3 regions of the Massilia consociata genome follow, and region 2 is predicted to be linked to each of the others. Evidence: riboswitches for the same ligand, from Rfam matches in the RefSeq annotation. Region 2 holds a riboswitch; each other region holds the start of a gene.
The links. A riboswitch is a leader RNA that binds a small molecule or an ion and turns the genes downstream of it on or off. The one in region 2 is predicted to bind cobalamin.
Positions count from the first base shown of each region.

Region 1: linked by a shared signal. The riboswitch ahead of ACFFJK_RS11940 (cobaltochelatase subunit CobN) and the one ahead of ACFFJK_RS02780 (TonB-dependent receptor family protein) in region 2 are both predicted to bind cobalamin.
Region 3: linked by a shared signal. The riboswitch ahead of ACFFJK_RS21995 (TonB-dependent receptor domain-containing protein) and the one ahead of ACFFJK_RS02780 (TonB-dependent receptor family protein) in region 2 are both predicted to bind cobalamin.

Region 1 is NZ_JBHLWP010000011.1:189,330-194,588, forward strand. It holds gene ppc (phosphoenolpyruvate carboxylase) at 1-2,271, shown strand, start outside; cobalamin riboswitch at 2,341-2,557, shown strand; gene ACFFJK_RS11940 (cobaltochelatase subunit CobN) at 2,831-5,259, shown strand, end outside.
Region 2 is NZ_JBHLWP010000003.1:256,871-262,129, reverse strand. It holds gene ACFFJK_RS02785 (cobalamin-binding protein) at 1-875, opposite strand, end outside; gene ACFFJK_RS02780 (TonB-dependent receptor family protein) at 894-2,888, opposite strand; cobalamin riboswitch at 2,969-3,207, opposite strand; gene ACFFJK_RS02775 (DODA-type extradiol aromatic ring-opening family dioxygenase) at 3,327-4,121, shown strand; gene ylqF (ribosome biogenesis GTPase YlqF) at 4,253-5,200, opposite strand.
Region 3 is NZ_JBHLWP010000031.1:900-6,158, forward strand. It holds gene cobT (nicotinate-nucleotide--dimethylbenzimidazole phosphoribosyltransferase) at 1-545, shown strand, start outside; gene ACFFJK_RS21985 (adenosylcobinamide-GDP ribazoletransferase) at 548-1,327, shown strand; gene ACFFJK_RS21990 (histidine phosphatase family protein) at 1,330-1,872, shown strand; cobalamin riboswitch at 1,905-2,131, shown strand; gene ACFFJK_RS21995 (TonB-dependent receptor domain-containing protein) at 2,202-4,043, shown strand; gene ACFFJK_RS22000 (FecCD family ABC transporter permease) at 4,070-5,107, shown strand; gene ACFFJK_RS22005 (ABC transporter ATP-binding protein) at 5,109-5,259, shown strand, end outside.

The DNA of each region.
Region 1 (5,259 bases), on a different contig from region 2:
CTGCTGCATGCGCGCATCGCCACGCTCTGGCAGACCCGCATGCTGCGCTATTCCAAGCTCACGGTGGCCGACGAGATCGACAACGCCCTGTCCTACTACCGCATCACCTTCCTGCGCGAAGTGCCGGGCCTGTACGACGACATCGAAGCCGAGATCGCCGCCCGCTATCAGGGCGAGGGCGAGGACGAGCAGGCAGGCGGGAGTGCCGGCCTGGGCAACGCGCAGTACCTGCAGATGGGCAGCTGGATCGGCGGCGACCGCGACGGCAACCCGAACGTCAACGCCGACACCATGCGCCATGCGCTGGTACGCCAGTCGACCACCATCCTCGAGTTCTACCTCGACGAAGTGCATGCGCTGGGCGCCGAGCTGTCCGCCTCCACGCTGCTGGTGGCGGTCACGCCCGCGATGCAGGCGCTGGCCGACGCCTCGACCGACCAGTCCCCGCACCGCAGCGACGAACCCTACCGCCGCGCGCTGATCGGCATCTACGCGCGCCTGGCCGCCACCGCGCGCGAACTGGGCGTCGACCACATCCTGCGCAAGGAAGTCGGCCACGCCCCGCCCTACCTCGACGCCGGCCTGTTCGCGGCCGACCTGGAGGTCATCGCCGATTCGCTGCGCGCCAACCACGGCGAGATGCTAATCGCGCCGCGCCTGGCCGGCCTGATGCGGGCGGCGCGCATCTTCGGCTTCCACCTGGCCTCGCTCGACATGCGCCAGAGCTCGGACGTGCACGAGCGCGTCCTTTCCGAACTGTTCGCCCGCGCGCAGGCCGAAGCCGACTACGCGCAGCTTCCCGAAGAGCGCAAGGTGGCACTGCTGCTGGCCGAACTGGCCCAGCCGCGCCCCCTGTACTCCCCGTACGAGAGCTATTCGGAGGAGACCAATTCCGAGCTGGCCATCCTGCGCACGGCGCGCGACATCCGCCTGCGCTACGGCAGCCGCGCGATCCGCAACTACATCATCTCGCACACCGAGACCGTCTCCGACCTGCTCGAAGTGCTGCTGCTGCAGAAGGAGACCGGCCTGATGCGCGTCGCGCATGGCGGCGCGGGCGTCACCAGCGAGGTGATGGTGATCCCGCTGTTCGAGACCATCCCCGACCTGCAGAGGGCAGCCGGCATCATGGACGAATGGATGTCGCTGCCTCTGGTGGCGAGCGTCATCGAGAAACAGGGCCGGCTGCAGGAAGTCATGCTCGGCTACTCGGATTCGAACAAGGACGGCGGCTTCCTCACCTCGAACTGGGAACTGTACCAGGCTGAGCTGAAGCTGGTCGACGTGTTCGCCGCCAAGGGCGTCAAGCTGCGCCTGTTCCACGGCCGCGGCGGCACCGTGGGCCGCGGCGGCGGCCCGAGCTACGACGCGATCCGCGCCCAGCCGCGCGGCACCGTCAACGGCCAGATCCGCCTGACCGAACAGGGCGAGATCATCGCCTCGAAGTTCTCGAATCCCGAACTCGGCCGGCGCAACCTGGAGCTGCTGGTGGCCGCGACGCTGGAAGCAAGCCTGAGCCCGCAGGCGGACGACGCCGGCAACGGCGCGACGGGAGGCGACCTGGCGCGCTACGAAACCGTGATGGCCGAACTGTCCGCGCGCGCCTACAAGGCCTACCGCAACCTCGTGTACGAGACCCCGGGCTTCACCGACTACTTCTTTGCCGCTACGCCGATCGCCGAGATCGCGGAACTGAACATCGGCTCGCGCCCGGCTTCGCGCAAGTCGACGCGCCGCATCGAAGACCTGCGGGCGATTCCCTGGGGCTTCTCGTGGGGCCAGTGCCGCCTGCTGCTGCCGGGCTGGTTCGGCTTCGGCGCCGCGGTCAGCGGCTGGCTGGCGGACGGCGACCGCGAGGAAAGGATGGCGCTGCTGCGTGCGATGTACCGCGACTGGCCGTTCTTCGCGACCCTGCTGTCGAACATGGACATGGTGCTGGCCAAGACCGACCTCGCGATCGCCTCGCGCTACGCCGGACTGGTGGCGGACGTGGAACTGCGCGAGCGGATCTTCCGCCGCATCACGGCCGAGTACGGAGAAACGCTGCGTTGCCTGGAAGCGGTCACCGGCGTCACCGAACGCCTGGCCGGCAACCCGCTGCTGGCACGCTCGATCCAGAACCGCTTCCCCTACCTCGATCCGCTGAACCACCTGCAGGTCGAACTGATCCACCGCCGCCGCAAGCTGGGCGACAACGTGGATCCGCGCGTGCACCGGGGCATCCACCTGTCCATCAACGGGGTGGCGGCGGGCCTGCGCAATACGGGCTGAACGCGGTCCGCATAGCGGGAACGACCCACGACAAAGATGTCGTGACAACAACTCGGCCGGACGGTACAATCCGGCCGTTACGCGATTGGTGCCTTCCTGCAGGTCTGCAGGAGGGTGAAACGGGAAGCCGGTGACGCGCGGGATAGCCATCCCCGCCAGTCCGGCGCAGCCCCCGCTGCTGTAAGCCTGACGACGCTGGCCGGACGCCACTGTGCATCGCACGGGAAGGCAGGGCCAGCGAAGGAAGAAGGCGAGCCAGAAGACCGGCCAGTCACGATGCACTTTGCAATGCCCGGGGTGTGGCATTGCCGGTTGGCTGTCCCTCGTTTTCCTTCGGTCCGGGTCATGACACCGTCCAGTGCGCGCGGCTTTCGTGCGCCCTGGATGCGCACGGCTTTTCCATGGAGCACAGGGCCTGCCTGGTTTTCATGCGCGCCCTGCGTGCTTCACTGGTCGACCCGAACTGAGCGCCCGTACCTTCGTCCGCGCCTGCCTCCTCGCAGCGCTGCTGTGTCTCCTACCCACCCTGCCCGTTCGCGCCGGCACCCTGCTTGCCATCGTGACCGAACGTGCGGCGCCAACCGCCGTCGAAGCAGCCCATCGCCACCTGGCGCGGCATCCGGAAGACCGCATCCTGCTGCGCACTCCGGCCCAGCTCATGGCGGCCAGCGGCGGCGACGTCGCACGCTGGATCCGGGGTGCCGACAGCGTACTGGCGGTCTCGGTGTTCGGCGACCCGGCGCGGCGCCTGAAGGACGCCCTGGCAAGCCACGCCCGCCCGGGCACCGAGGTCCTGGCCTTCAATGGCGAAGCCACGCTCAGCCTCATGACGCGCGGCCGCCACGGCAGCCTGGCAGGCTTTCCGCCCGAAACCCTGCGCCAGCTGTCGAACGAGACGCCGCCGGAGGCGGCCCTGCGCGCCGCCGCGGCGCATCCGGCGGCAAGCCGCTGGCTGGCCGCGCGGCGCCTGTGGCAAGGAAGCGGGATGGACAATACGGCGGCCCTGTTCGCCCACCTGCTCGCACCGGCGACGCCGCTGGCGGCGCCGCGCCCGGAGCCCGCGCTGCGCCTGCGCGCCGGGCAGCGCGAACTGGCCGACGACGCGGCCTGGGGCCGCGCCGCCGAGCTCGGGTTGGCGGACAAACCCACCGTCGTGGTGCTCGACCTGGCCAACATGGACGGCATCGTGCCGGACGCACTGTGCCGCCACATCGAACGGCAGGGCCAGCCCTGCGTGCAGGTCCTGAGCCGCTGGGGCGGCGCCTCGCGCGAGGCGCTGGAACGCCTGCCCGAGCTGATCGCACCGGCGCGTCCGGCTGCGCTGGTGGTGCTGCAGGACTTCGTGGTCGGCGCGGCCGAGGGCCGCGAGGCGGTGGAGGCGGCGTTCCAGCGCCTCGACGTGCCGGTGTTCAAGGCCATCCGCATGCTCGATCGCAGCGCCATGCAGTGGCGCCTGTCGCCGGACGGCCTGGCCCCGGACTCGGTGCAGTACCGCGTCGCCCTGCCCGAACTGCAGGGCATCGGCCAACCCGTCGCCGTGGCCGCGCTGGGCCAGGCCCGGCACGATCCGAAGACCGGACTCGAGCATCGTCCGCCGGTGGTGCTCGATGCGGAAGCGGGCCGCCTCGCCGCACGCGTGCAGCGCTGGCTGGCCCTGCGCGCCAAGCCCAATCGCGACAAGCGCATCGCCCTCATCTACTACAACCACCCGCCGGGCCGACAGAACATCGGCGCCGACAACCTCGACGTGCCGGCATCGCTGTTCGACATGCTGCATGCACTCAAGGCCGCCGGCTATACGGTCGGCGACCTGCCCGCCTCGCCCGAGGCGCTGCTGGAACGGATCATGGCGCACGGCGTCAACCTGCCCGAAGACCGCGCCGCCCTGCGCGAACTCGCACCGGCGGTCAACGGCGTGGCCGCCGGGGACTACCAGCGCTGGTTCGCCACGCTCCCGCCGCGCGTGCAGGGGGAAATGACAGGCGGCCTGCTCGGCCGCCTGCACGCCGACGTGCTCGACGCCGAAGCCGGCGGCGAGCAGGTGCTGGGTCGCAAGCGCGCAGAGGTCGTCATCGCGGAGCTGCAGCACCTGGTCGAAGGCGCCGACCACCCGCGCCGCGAAGACGCGCTGCGAGACCTCGCAAGCCTGAAACAGGGCTATCTCGCCTGCCTCGGCGATCGCCCCTCGCGCCGCTGCGCTACCCTGGCTGCGCTGCAGCGGCGCCTGGTCCGTTTCGGCATCGAAGGCATGCGCGGCTGGGGCCCCGCTCCCGGCAAGGTGATGGTCGACAGCGGCAAGCTGCTGGTGCCGGGCCTGGTGTTCGGCAACGTCTTCATCGGGCCCCAACCGCCGCGCGGCTGGGAAGTGGACGAGGAGCTCCTGCACGCAAACACCAGCATCACGCCGCCGCACCAGTACCTCGCTTTCTACCATTGGGTGCGCGACCGCTTCCGGGCCGACGCCCTGGTCCATGTCGGGCGTCACTCGACCTATGAATTCTTGCCCGGCAAAGCCGTCGGGCTGGCCGCCGACGACTACCCGAGCCTGATCGCAGGCGACCTGCCGGGCATCTATCCCTACATCGTCGACGGCGTCGGCGAAGGCACGCAGGCCAAGCGGCGCGGCCTGGCCGTGATGGTCGACCACCTGACCCCGCCGCTGGCCGCGACCCCGTTGTACGACGAACTGCTGTCGCTGCGCCAGGTGGTCGAAAGCTTCGAGGCCGCCGGCTCGGAGTCGCTCAAGGCGCAGGCAGCAAGCCTGATGCGCGAACGGGTGGCGCAGCTGAACCTGCGCGCCGAGCTCGAAGCCTCGATGGCCGACGTGCTGAAGGTGCGCGGCATCGGTTTCGACGCGGCCGAGGACGACCTGCTCGCGCACGAGATCGGCCACTTCCTGACCAAGCTGCAGGAGAAATTCATGCCCCATGGCCTGCACGTGTTCGGCCGGCCGTGGGAGCGCAAGTCGCTCGACCTGATGCTGGACTC
Region 2 (5,259 bases):
TGCGGTCTGCGCTGACGTACCTCATCCAGCGCCTCGCACAGCCGGGCCGTGCCGTCGATGATCCTGGGCCCCGGCCGCGTGAGCAGCTCCCCGTCCACGGTCACCAGGTTGCCCCGCTTTACCGCCGTCATGTTCCGGTACGGCTCCCACAGCCTGAGCCCCGGGTTGGCCGGATCATGGCGCCTGCCCGCCAGGATCGCTTCCGGGTCCGCCGCCAGCACCGCCTCGATGCTGACCACGGGGGCCACCACCTTCAGGTGGCCGAACACGTTGCGCCCGCCGCAGAGGCGGATCGCGTCGCTGGCGATCTGGCCATCGTTGAGCGTGTACAGCGGCTGGTCCCAGATCTGGTAGAACACCGTCACCGGCGGGCGTTTGCCGTAGCGCGCTTCCAGCCCTGCCAGCCGGGCGCGAAAGGCGCGGGAGGCGGCCTGCGCGCTCGCCTGGGTGCCCAGCAGCTGGCCCAGGCGCTCGACATTGTCCGCCACCTGCCCCAGCCGGCGCGGCTCGGTGTGGTACACGGGAATGCCGAGACTTTCCAGCTGCGCGATCTGGCGCGCCGTGTTCCCGGTATGCCAGACCACGATCAGGTCCGGTTTCAGGGACAGCACGCGCTCCATGTCGATCTGGCTGTTGCTGCCGATGAGCGGGATCTTCCTTGCCGCCTCCGGGTAGTCGCTGTAGTTCATGGCGCCCACGACGCGCGCGCCGCCGCCGGCCGCGAACAGCAGCTCGGTGGCGTGCGGCGCCATCGAGATGACGCGTTGCGCCGGCTGCCCCACCGTGACGCGGCGGCCGGCGTCGTCCACCACCGTCACGGCGGCCTCGGCGCCCAGCGCCGCCAGGGCCAGCAGCGCGGGGACGAGTCGATTCAAGGCACCCATCGTGGTTTGTTAGAAGTCGTAGCGCAACGACAGCTTCAGCTGGCGGCCGTCGCTCGGGTAGATGCCCGAACGGCAGGCGAAGGCGTTGCTGTAGTACTGGCGGTCGGCCAGGTTGAGTACCGTCGCCGCCACTTCCCATGCCCCCACGCGGTACGCATAGCGCGCGTCCACGGTGGTAAACGACGGGATGCGGGCATTGCAGCTGTTGGCGAAATCGTCGCCGTAGCGCTGGCGGTCGGCCCACTGGGCGCCGATGTCGGCGCTGTGGCCGCCGGCGGGAGCCCAGGCCAGGCGCGCGGTCACGACGTTCTTCGGCACCAGGACCATCTCGCGGCCGGCATTCGGGCCGCCGGTGAACTCGGCTTGCACGTGCTGCCACTGGCCGGTCAGGCGCCAGTCGCGGGCGAAGACCAGCTGCCCTTCCACTTCCACGCCCTGGCGGTGGGTCGGGTCGAGGTTGGTGTTCGCGCCCCAGCGGCCGTAAAGGGTCGGATCGTAGAAGATCTCGTTGCTCAGGCGGTGGCGGAACAGGCGCGCGCCGAGCTGGCGTGCGCTGTTGCCGAAGCTGGCGCCCAGCTCGATGTCGCGCGAGGTCTGCGGGGCCAGGACTTCGGGACCGGAACGCACGCTGTTCTCGTCGACGTTGGCGATGCGGTAGCTGCGCCCGAGCTTGGCGAACACGGTCAGCTGCGGCAGCACGTCGATGCTGCCTTCGAGCGACCAGGCGTTGACCGACTGGTCGCGCCGCTCGTTCGCTACCGGCGGGAAGCCCAGCGGGTCCGAATAGTTCTTCTCGAATTTCTCGTGGCGCGCGCCGACGGCCAGGCGCGCATTGTGCGGCGCCGACCACTGGATCTCGTCGCGCAGGTAGAAGGCGGTCGAATCCTGCTGCGCGTCGCCCAGCGAGAAATCGGACGTGGTCTGGCGGTTCCAGCGCATCAGGTCGACGCCGGCCACCAGCTCGTTGCGCTTGTCGCCGAGCGCGGCGATGTGGCGCAGGCGCGGCGAGAACTGGGTCTGGTCGGCGTCGTAGCGTGACCTTGATGCGATCCTGGCGCCGTTGCTCGTGTAGTAGTAGTAGTTCGCTTCCACCTCGCGTTCGCGATGCGACAGCTCGGCGGCCAGTTCCAGGCTGCCGATGCGGTGTTCGAGCGAAGCGGTGACGCGGTCGGTGTCGATGCTGCCGAAGTCGTCCGGCGTGACCGTCTGGCGCGGATTGTCCAGGAACTGGGCTTCCGTCAGCGATCCCGGGAAGCGCGCATCCTGGCGCGAGCGCTCCACACGCAGGCCGACGCGGCCGGCGCCATAGTTCCACTGCACGCCGCCGCTGGCGGTCTCCTGCTCGAATGCGCTGTTTTTGCGGTAGTTGTCGGTCTTGCGCCTGGCCACGGCCACGTCCAGCGACACCGGGCCGGCGCCATAGGCCAGCGAGCCGCGCAGGTCGCGCGCGTCGAAGCGGCCTGCTTCCGCGAACAGCGAGCCGTGGGCACCGGGGCGGGCGCCCTTGCGGGTAATGATGTTGATGACGCCGCCGGTGGCGCCTTCGCCGTACAGCACGCTGCTGCCGCCGCGCTGGATCTCGATGCGCTCGACGGTATCGACCGGGATGCTGGACAGGACGGCGTTGGTCAGCTCGTTCTCGTTCAGGCGCACGCCGTCGACCAGGATCACCACGTTCTGCGCGCTGTTCGAGCCGAAGCCGCGCAGGTCGAGCGCGAAGTCGGGCGAGGCGTCCAGGCTCTGGCGCCCGAACACGCCGCCGATCTTGCGGATCGCGGCATTGACGTCGGTGGCGCCGGCGCGGCGGATCTCGTCCGCGGTGATGACGGTGGCGCCGATCGGCGCGGCGCTCGGCTGGGCCGGGAAACGCGCCCCGGTGATGACGATCGAGGGCACGGCTTCCTGCGCGAGGGCGTTGGCGGCGAGGATGGACAGGGAAAAAGCACAGGCCAGCGCGAGCGGCTTGAAGGCCGGCGCGCTGCGCGGTACGGCAGCAAAATTCATGTTGGATGTTCTCGGTAAAAGCACCGGCCTGCGTCCCCGCACACCGGAGTCAACGGAAGCCGCCCAAGGCCCATGCCTGCGGCGCTTCCACCTGTCTGGCCGGTATCCGGGCTCGCAAGACCGACCGCCTCACCTTCCTATGCGATGCACAGTGGTTGTCGAGGCGGCCTGTCGCCCCAGGAAACCCTGCGCGGCGACGCTTGTTGACCGTTGCGGGGGCAGCACATCCCGGCGCCGGCGCGTTGCGCGGACACCTCGTGTTTCCCGTTTAACTGCACGCGCGGATTGCGCATGCGGGCACCAGAACGCGGCGATTATAACCTGACAAGCCGTCGCGGTTTGTTTCGCCGCTTGCAGGCGGGCCTGGTGGAGCCCGCGCCGGCGCCGCCGCGTTCGATCGGCTACCATGGGTGCTTCGACTGAACACCCGGAGCACCCATGACGCTTCCCACCTACTTCGTGTCCCACGGCGGCGGTCCCTGGCCGTGGATGAAGGACCAGTACGGCCGCGCCTACGACAAGCTGGAAGCCTCGCTGCAGGCGATGCGACGCGACGCGGGAGACCGGGTGCGCGCGGTGCTGGTCGTCACCAGCCACTGGGAGACGCCCGGCTTCATGCTGTCGTCGGGAACGGCGCCCGGCATGATCTACGACTACGGCGGCTTCCCGCCGCATACCTACCAGGTCAGGTACCCGGCGCCGGGCGAGCCGGCGCTGGCGCAGCAGGCGGCCGCGCTGTTGAGCACCGCCGGCCATCCGGCCGGGCTGGACCCGGCGCGCGGCTTCGACCACGGGACCTTCTCGATGCTGTATCCGGTCTATCCGGAAGCCGCGATGCCGGTGGTGCAGCTGTCGCTGCGGCGCGACCTCGACCCGCTGGGCCACATCGAGGCCGGCCGTGCGCTGGCGCCGCTGCGGGACGATGGCGTACTGCTCATCGGCAGCGGGCTGTCGTACCACAACCTGCGCCAGTTCGGTCCCTCCGGGGCGGCGGCATCGAAGGCGTTCGACGGATGGCTGCAGCAGGCGCTGGCCTTGCCGCCGCAGGAGCGCACTGCCGCGCTGCTGGGCTGGCTTGACGCGCCGATGGCGCGGGCAGCGCATCCGCGCGAGGAACACCTGATTCCACTGATGGTGGCGCTGGGCGCCGCCGAGCGGGAGCCGGCGGCCTGCGTGTATCACGAGGAGGATTTTTTCGGGAGCCTGACGGTGTCGAGCTTCCGGTTCGGGTGAAGCGAGTGGCCTGCTCATCAGGTCGCAGGGTGGCCGCCTGGCGGCCGCGCGCTCAAATGACGCTTGCATCGCGAGGACGCATCATCTGCCTGGACGCGCGCACGGCATAGCCGTCCACCCTACAAAAAACCTCAGGTGCCGCGCTTGCCGCGCGCCGCTTCCTCGGCCTTGGCGGCAGCCTTCTCTTCGGCGATGCGCGCCTTCTCCGCCATCTCGGCCGCATGCCTGGCCAGGGCCGCGGCGCGGGTCGCGGGCGTCTCCAGGCTGATGCGTCCCAGCGCGCCGGTGCGGTAGTCGTGCAGCAGCACGTGCGCCGCCTTTTCGTAGTCGAACTCCCCGCCGCGCACGCGGAAGCCGCGCCGCTGCGCGACGTTCTCGATCACGGCGATGCCGTCCAGGCCCTCGGTCTTGAAGCCGTAGCGCGCCGTGAGCAGCTGCGGGTAACGCTCCAGCAGCAGGTTGGCCAGGAATTCCGCCACCTCTTCCTCGATCAGCGCATTCGAGCCGACCGCGTGGCTGGCGGCCAGCATCAGGCCGTCGCTCGCCATCGCGATCTTCGGCCACAGCATGCCCGGGGTGTCGACCAGCACGATGTGCTTGCCGAGGTAGAGCTTCTGCTGGGTCTTGGTGACGGCCGGCTCGTCGCCCACCTTCGCCACGCGCTTCTTCAGCAGCGCGTTCATCAGGGTGGATTTGCCGACGTTCGGGATCCCCATGATCATGATGCGCAGTGGCTTGGTCGGCACACCGCGGTGCGGCGCCAGCGACTGGCACAACTCCGGAATGCGCGCGACATCAAGCGGCTTCTTGGTCGTCATCGGGTAGGCGGTCACGCCTTCCTGGGCGTCATAGAAGGCTTTCCATGCCGCGGTGGCGGCCGGGTCGGCCAGGTCGATCTTGTTCAGGATTTTCAGGCAGGGACGCTGGCGGAACTTGCGCAGTTCCTCGACCAGCGGGTTGCAACTGGCCTCGGGCAGGCGGGCGTCGAGGACTTCGATCACCAGATCGGTGTTCTCCATCTGCTCGGCGGCTTCCTTCTTGGCCGCGTTCATGTGCCCCGGGAACCATTGAATGGACATGCTGTGCTTTCGTAATCTTCGGTCAGGGCGCTATTTTACGCTGCCCCCGCGGCATGCAA
Region 3 (5,259 bases), on a different contig from region 2:
TTGGCTTCGGGGAGATGGGAATCGGGAACACCACCGCGGCGGCGGCCCTCATGCACAAATTGACAGGCCTGCCGCTGTCCCGGTGCGTGGGTGCAGGCACCGGCCTGTCGGCTGAGGGTATCCTGCGCAAGGAGCAGGTCGTCGCGGCCGCCGTCGAGCACCACGTGGGCGTCGTGGAGCCGCTCGACGTGCTGGCCACCTTCGGCGGCTTCGAAATCGCGATGATGACGGGCGCGATGCTCAAGGCGGCCGAACTGCGCAAGGTGCTGCTGATCGACGGCTTCATCGTGACCAGCGCCCTGCTGGTCGCCGCACGCCTGCAGCCGGCCATCCTCGACTACTGCGTGTTCGCGCATTGTTCGGACGAAAACGGCCACCGTCTGATGCTCGAGGCGCTGGGCGCGCAACCCCTGCTGCACCTCGGCCTGCGCCTGGGCGAAGGCACCGGCAGCGCGCTCGCCCTGCCGCTGCTGCATGCGGCGGCAAACTTCCTGGGCGAGATGGCGACCTTCGCCTCGGCCCAGGTCAGCACGGCGTCCGAATAAGCATGCACCAGCTGCGCCTGTTCTTCATTGCGGTCCAGTTCTTCACCCGCCTGCCGATCCCGCGCTGGGTCGGCTTCGAGGCGGACTGGCTGCACCACGCCTCGCGCTACTTTCCGCTCGTCGGCCTCGTGGTCGGCATGATCGGCGCCGCGGTCTACGCGGCTGCCGCAACGGTCCTGCCGGTACCCGTCGCGGCCGTACTGTCCACCGCCGCCACGATCTACGCCACCGGGGCCTTCCACGAAGACGGCTTCGCGGATACCTGCGATGGCCTCGGCGGTGGCATGACGCGTGAACGCGTGCTCGAGATCATGAAGGATTCGCGCGTGGGCGCATACGGCGCGATCGGCGTGGTATGCATGCTGGGAGCGAAGATCACCGCGCTCGCCATGCTGCCGCCCGCTGGCGCCATCGCCGCCCTGCTGCTTGCCCATCCAATGTCGCGACTTGCGGCGACCTCGCTCATCTGGCGCATGGAGTACGTGCGTGCCGAGGGTAAAGCGAAACCGCTGGCCCAGCGCATGAGCACGATGGAATTCGGGATCGCCGCGCTCACGGTCGCGCTCACGGTAAGCGTGCTGGCCGCAAGCGGGGCGCTCGGCCTGTCCAGCCTCGCCGCCGCACTGCTGGCCTGCGCCATCTCCGCGTGGTGGCTTGCCCACAAGTTCAGCGTGCGCCTCGGTGGCTATACCGGCGACTGCCTCGGCGCCGTGCAGCAGCTGTCCGAAGTGGCGATCTACGTGGCGGTCCTGGCAACGCTCGGCCACGGTGCGTTGGCGTAAGCATGCGGCTCTGCCTCGTCCGCCATCCGCAACCCGATGTTGGTCCCGGCATCTGCTATGGCAGGACCGATCTCAGCGTATCCGCCACGGCCACCGCACAGGTTGCGGCAAGCCTGCGCGCGGCGGGCCTGCCCGGCGAGCTGCCTGTCTTTGCCAGCCCGCTCGAACGGTGCACCGGCCTGGCTGCGCAGCTCGGCCCACCGGTCGAACGCGATGCCCGCCTGGCCGAGATGGACTTCGGCGCCTGGGAGATGCGTCCATGGAGCGAGATACCGCGCGCCGACGTCGACGCCTGGACGGCCGACCTCCTCCATTACCGTCCGGGCGGCGGCGAAAACGTGCTCGATGTCGCACGGCGCGTCGCCGCCTTCCGCGATGAACTGCTGCGCTCCGGCCATGCCGGCGCCCTCCTCGTCTGCCACGCCGGCACCATCCGGATCATGGCGGCGCTCCATGCCGGTGGAACCCTTGAACAGGCCGCGCTACGTGCCGCATCAAGCCCGCACCGTATCGCGTACGGTGAAGTCATCGAGCTGAAAGAATGACAATGCCGCGACACCGAACGCGCGTCTCTACCGTATAATGGCGCCGTTTTGGTGCTCGCGCCTGTGTCCACAGGCGCAGTTAAACGGGAAACACGAAGCCCTACATAGGCCAACGTGTGCTGCCCCCGCAACGGTAAGCAAGTACCGCATTGAAGGATGATGCGGCAAACCGTCTTCCACGACCACTGTGCGCTTCGCATGGGAAGGTCCGACGGCCACACTTGCCAGCCCGGATACCGGCCAAAAGGTGGAAGCGTGCCAACAAGGCGCTTCTGTTCAATCTGGCTGACGGGGACGTCGGCTGGTTGTCCTTGATGTGAAAACTGTTCATGAACCTTCCTGTAACACGGCAAGCGGCCGCGCCTGCGCTCGCACTCGCCGTCCTGTCGTCTTTCGTTTCGTCCGCCTTTGCCCAATCCGCCGATACGGTGCTCGTGACCGCCAACCGCATGCCCCAGCGTGCGCTTGATGTCATCGCCGACACCACCGTCATTCATGCCGAGGAAATCTCCCGCTCCGGCGCCGGCTCGGTGGCCGACGTGCTGCAGCGCCAGCGTGGCATCGAGATCGCCCGCAATGGCAGCGCCGGCGCCTCCACCAGCGTGTACCTGCGCGGCGCCAACAGCAACCAGGTCGTGGTCCTGCTCGACGGCGTGCGCATCGGCTCGGCCACCAGCGGGGCCGCCGCATGGAACGCCGTACCGCTCGGGACCATCGAGCGCATCGAGATCGTCTACGGCCCGCTCAGTACCCTGTACGGCGCCGATGCGATCGGCGGCGTGATCCAGATCTTCACGCGCAAGGGCGAAGGCGGCCCGGCCCTCGGCGCCTCGGCAGGCCTAGGCAGCAACGCAACGCGCCAGCTCGACGCCAGCGTGCATGGCGCAGGCAGCGGCGTGCGCTATGTCTTCAGCGCCGGCCACGAAGAATCGGACGGCTTCTCCGCCACGCGTCCGGGCGCTTTCGGCTACAACCCGGACAAGGACGGCTACCGCCGCCGCAACGCCAACGGCCAGCTGTCGCTCGCCCTGGCCCCGGGCCATGAGGTCGGCGCCCAGTTCCTGCACAGCGACCTGCGCGCGCAGTACGACAGCGGCCCCGGCCCCTACGACGTGCACAACGAACAGGATTTGAACACCGCCGCCGTCTACGTCAGCAGCCAATTCCTGCCCAACTGGCGCAGCACGGTGCAGTACGCACGCTCCGACGACAAGCTGGGCAGCTTCACCAGCGCCGCCGCCTCCGGCGCCAGCCAGATCGATACGCAGCAGGATGAACTGACCTGGCAGAACACCATTGCCCTCGGCCCCGATACCTTGCAGGTGCTCTACGCCCACCGCAAGGAAGACGTCGCGTCGAGCTCCAGCGCGGCGCTGACGCGTGCCCGCATCACCAATGCGTACGCGGCCGCCTACTCGGCCAGGCGCGGCAGCCACCTGGTCGATGTCAGCGCCCGCCACGACCGTTCGGTCTACGGCAACAAGAATACCGGCGCCGCCGGCTACGGCTACAACTTCGGCAACGGCTGGCGCGCCACCGCCAGTGTCGGCACCAGCTTCCGCGCCCCCACCTTCAACGAACTGTACTTCCCGGGCTATGGCTTGCCCACCAACCGGCCCGAGAAAGGCCGCAACCATGAAGCCGGGCTGCGCTACGACGCCGGCCCGGTGCAGTTCGACGCCACGGTTTTCCGCAACCGCCTCACGGACATGATCGTCAACGCCAACCCATGCCCGGGCCGCACCGGCAGCTGTGCGTATAACGTCAACCAGGCCACCCTCGAAGGCCTGAGCCTGTCGGCCGAGACGCGCATGGCCGGCATCAGCCTGCGCGGCAGCCTGGACTGGCAGGACCCGAAGGACGAGACGACCGGCAGGCAACTGGCGCGCCGCGCAAGGAAACACGCCAGCTTCATGGCCGATTACACCGTGGGTACCGTGAAGGCCGGTGCGGAACTGCTGCTGTCCGGCGAACGCTTCGACGACGCCGCCAACCAGCGCCGCCTGGGCGGCTACGGCCTGCTCAACCTGTACACTAGCTGGCAGGTCACGCCCGACGTGTCGCTGCTGGTCCGTGTCAACAACGCCGCCGACAAACAGTACGAACTGGCGCGCAATTACGGGACGAGCGGACGCACCTGGTTCGCCGCCCTGCGCTACGGCCTTCGCTGACCGCGCGCAACGCAACAAGGAGACGCATGCATCACCCTGCCCTTCCGGTCTGGATCCATCCTCCGCGCCAGCGCGCCCTGCTCGTCATCGGCACGCTGCTGCTGTGCGCCGTCGCAAGCCTGCTGTTCGCCGGGATGACCGGATCGATCGCGGTGCCGCTGGCCGACGTGCCGGATGCGCTGCGCCGGCTGGCGCAGGGCGAAGCCGGTACGCTCGCCGCATCGCTGATCGAGCTGCGTGCCAGCCGTGCGCTGACGGCCTTCGTCACCGGTGGCGCGCTCGCCCTGGCCGGCGTGATGATGCAGGCGCTCCTGCGCAATCCGCTTGCCGACCCGTACGTACTGGGCATCTCGGCCGGCGCCTCGGTCGGCGCCCTGCTCGCGCTGCTGCTCATGGCGGCATCCATCGTGGTGGACATGGCTGCGCTCGGCGGGGCGGTGGCGGTTTCGATGTTGCTCTACCTGCTGGCCCGGCGCGACCTGCGCGGCGGGCTGGCGGCCGAGGGCGGCACTTCGATGCTGCTGCTCACCGGCGTGATCCTGTCGTCCGCCTGCATGGCCCTGGTGACGCTGATGCTCTCGATCGCACCGGAAGGACGCTTGCGCAGCATGATCTTCTGGATGATCGGCGACCTGGCCGGCGCACCGCTGCGCTTGGCGCCGTGGCTGGTGCTCGGCGCCGCCCTGCTGTATGCCTTGCGCAATGCCCGCGCCATGAACGTGGTCGCACTGCATGCGGAAAGCGCCGCCACGCTCGGCATCCGCGTCGGCAGCCTGCGCAAGGGCCTGTTTTTTGTGTCCGGCGTGCTCACTGCCAGCGCGGTGACCAGCGCCGGCTCGGTCGGCTTTGTCGGCCTGATCGTCCCGCATGCCTGCCGCTTCGCCTTTGGCCCCGACCACCGGGTGCTGATTCCGGCGGCGGTGCTGGCCGGCGGCAGCTTCCTGGTGCTGTGTGACACCCTGGCCCGCACCGTCATCGCGCCGCAGCAGCTGCCGGTCGGGGCGATCACCGCCATCATCGGCGCTCCGGTATTCCTCTACCAGCTGCACCGCCTGCGGAGGTGACATGATCCAGACCGAACGACTCGACCTGAACATCGCCGGACGCACGCTGGTACGCCAGCTCGACTGGGCGGCCCGTCCCGGCGAATGCTGGAGCATCATCGGCCGCAACGGCGCCGGCAAGAGCACCCTGATGCGCACGCTGGCCGGACTGC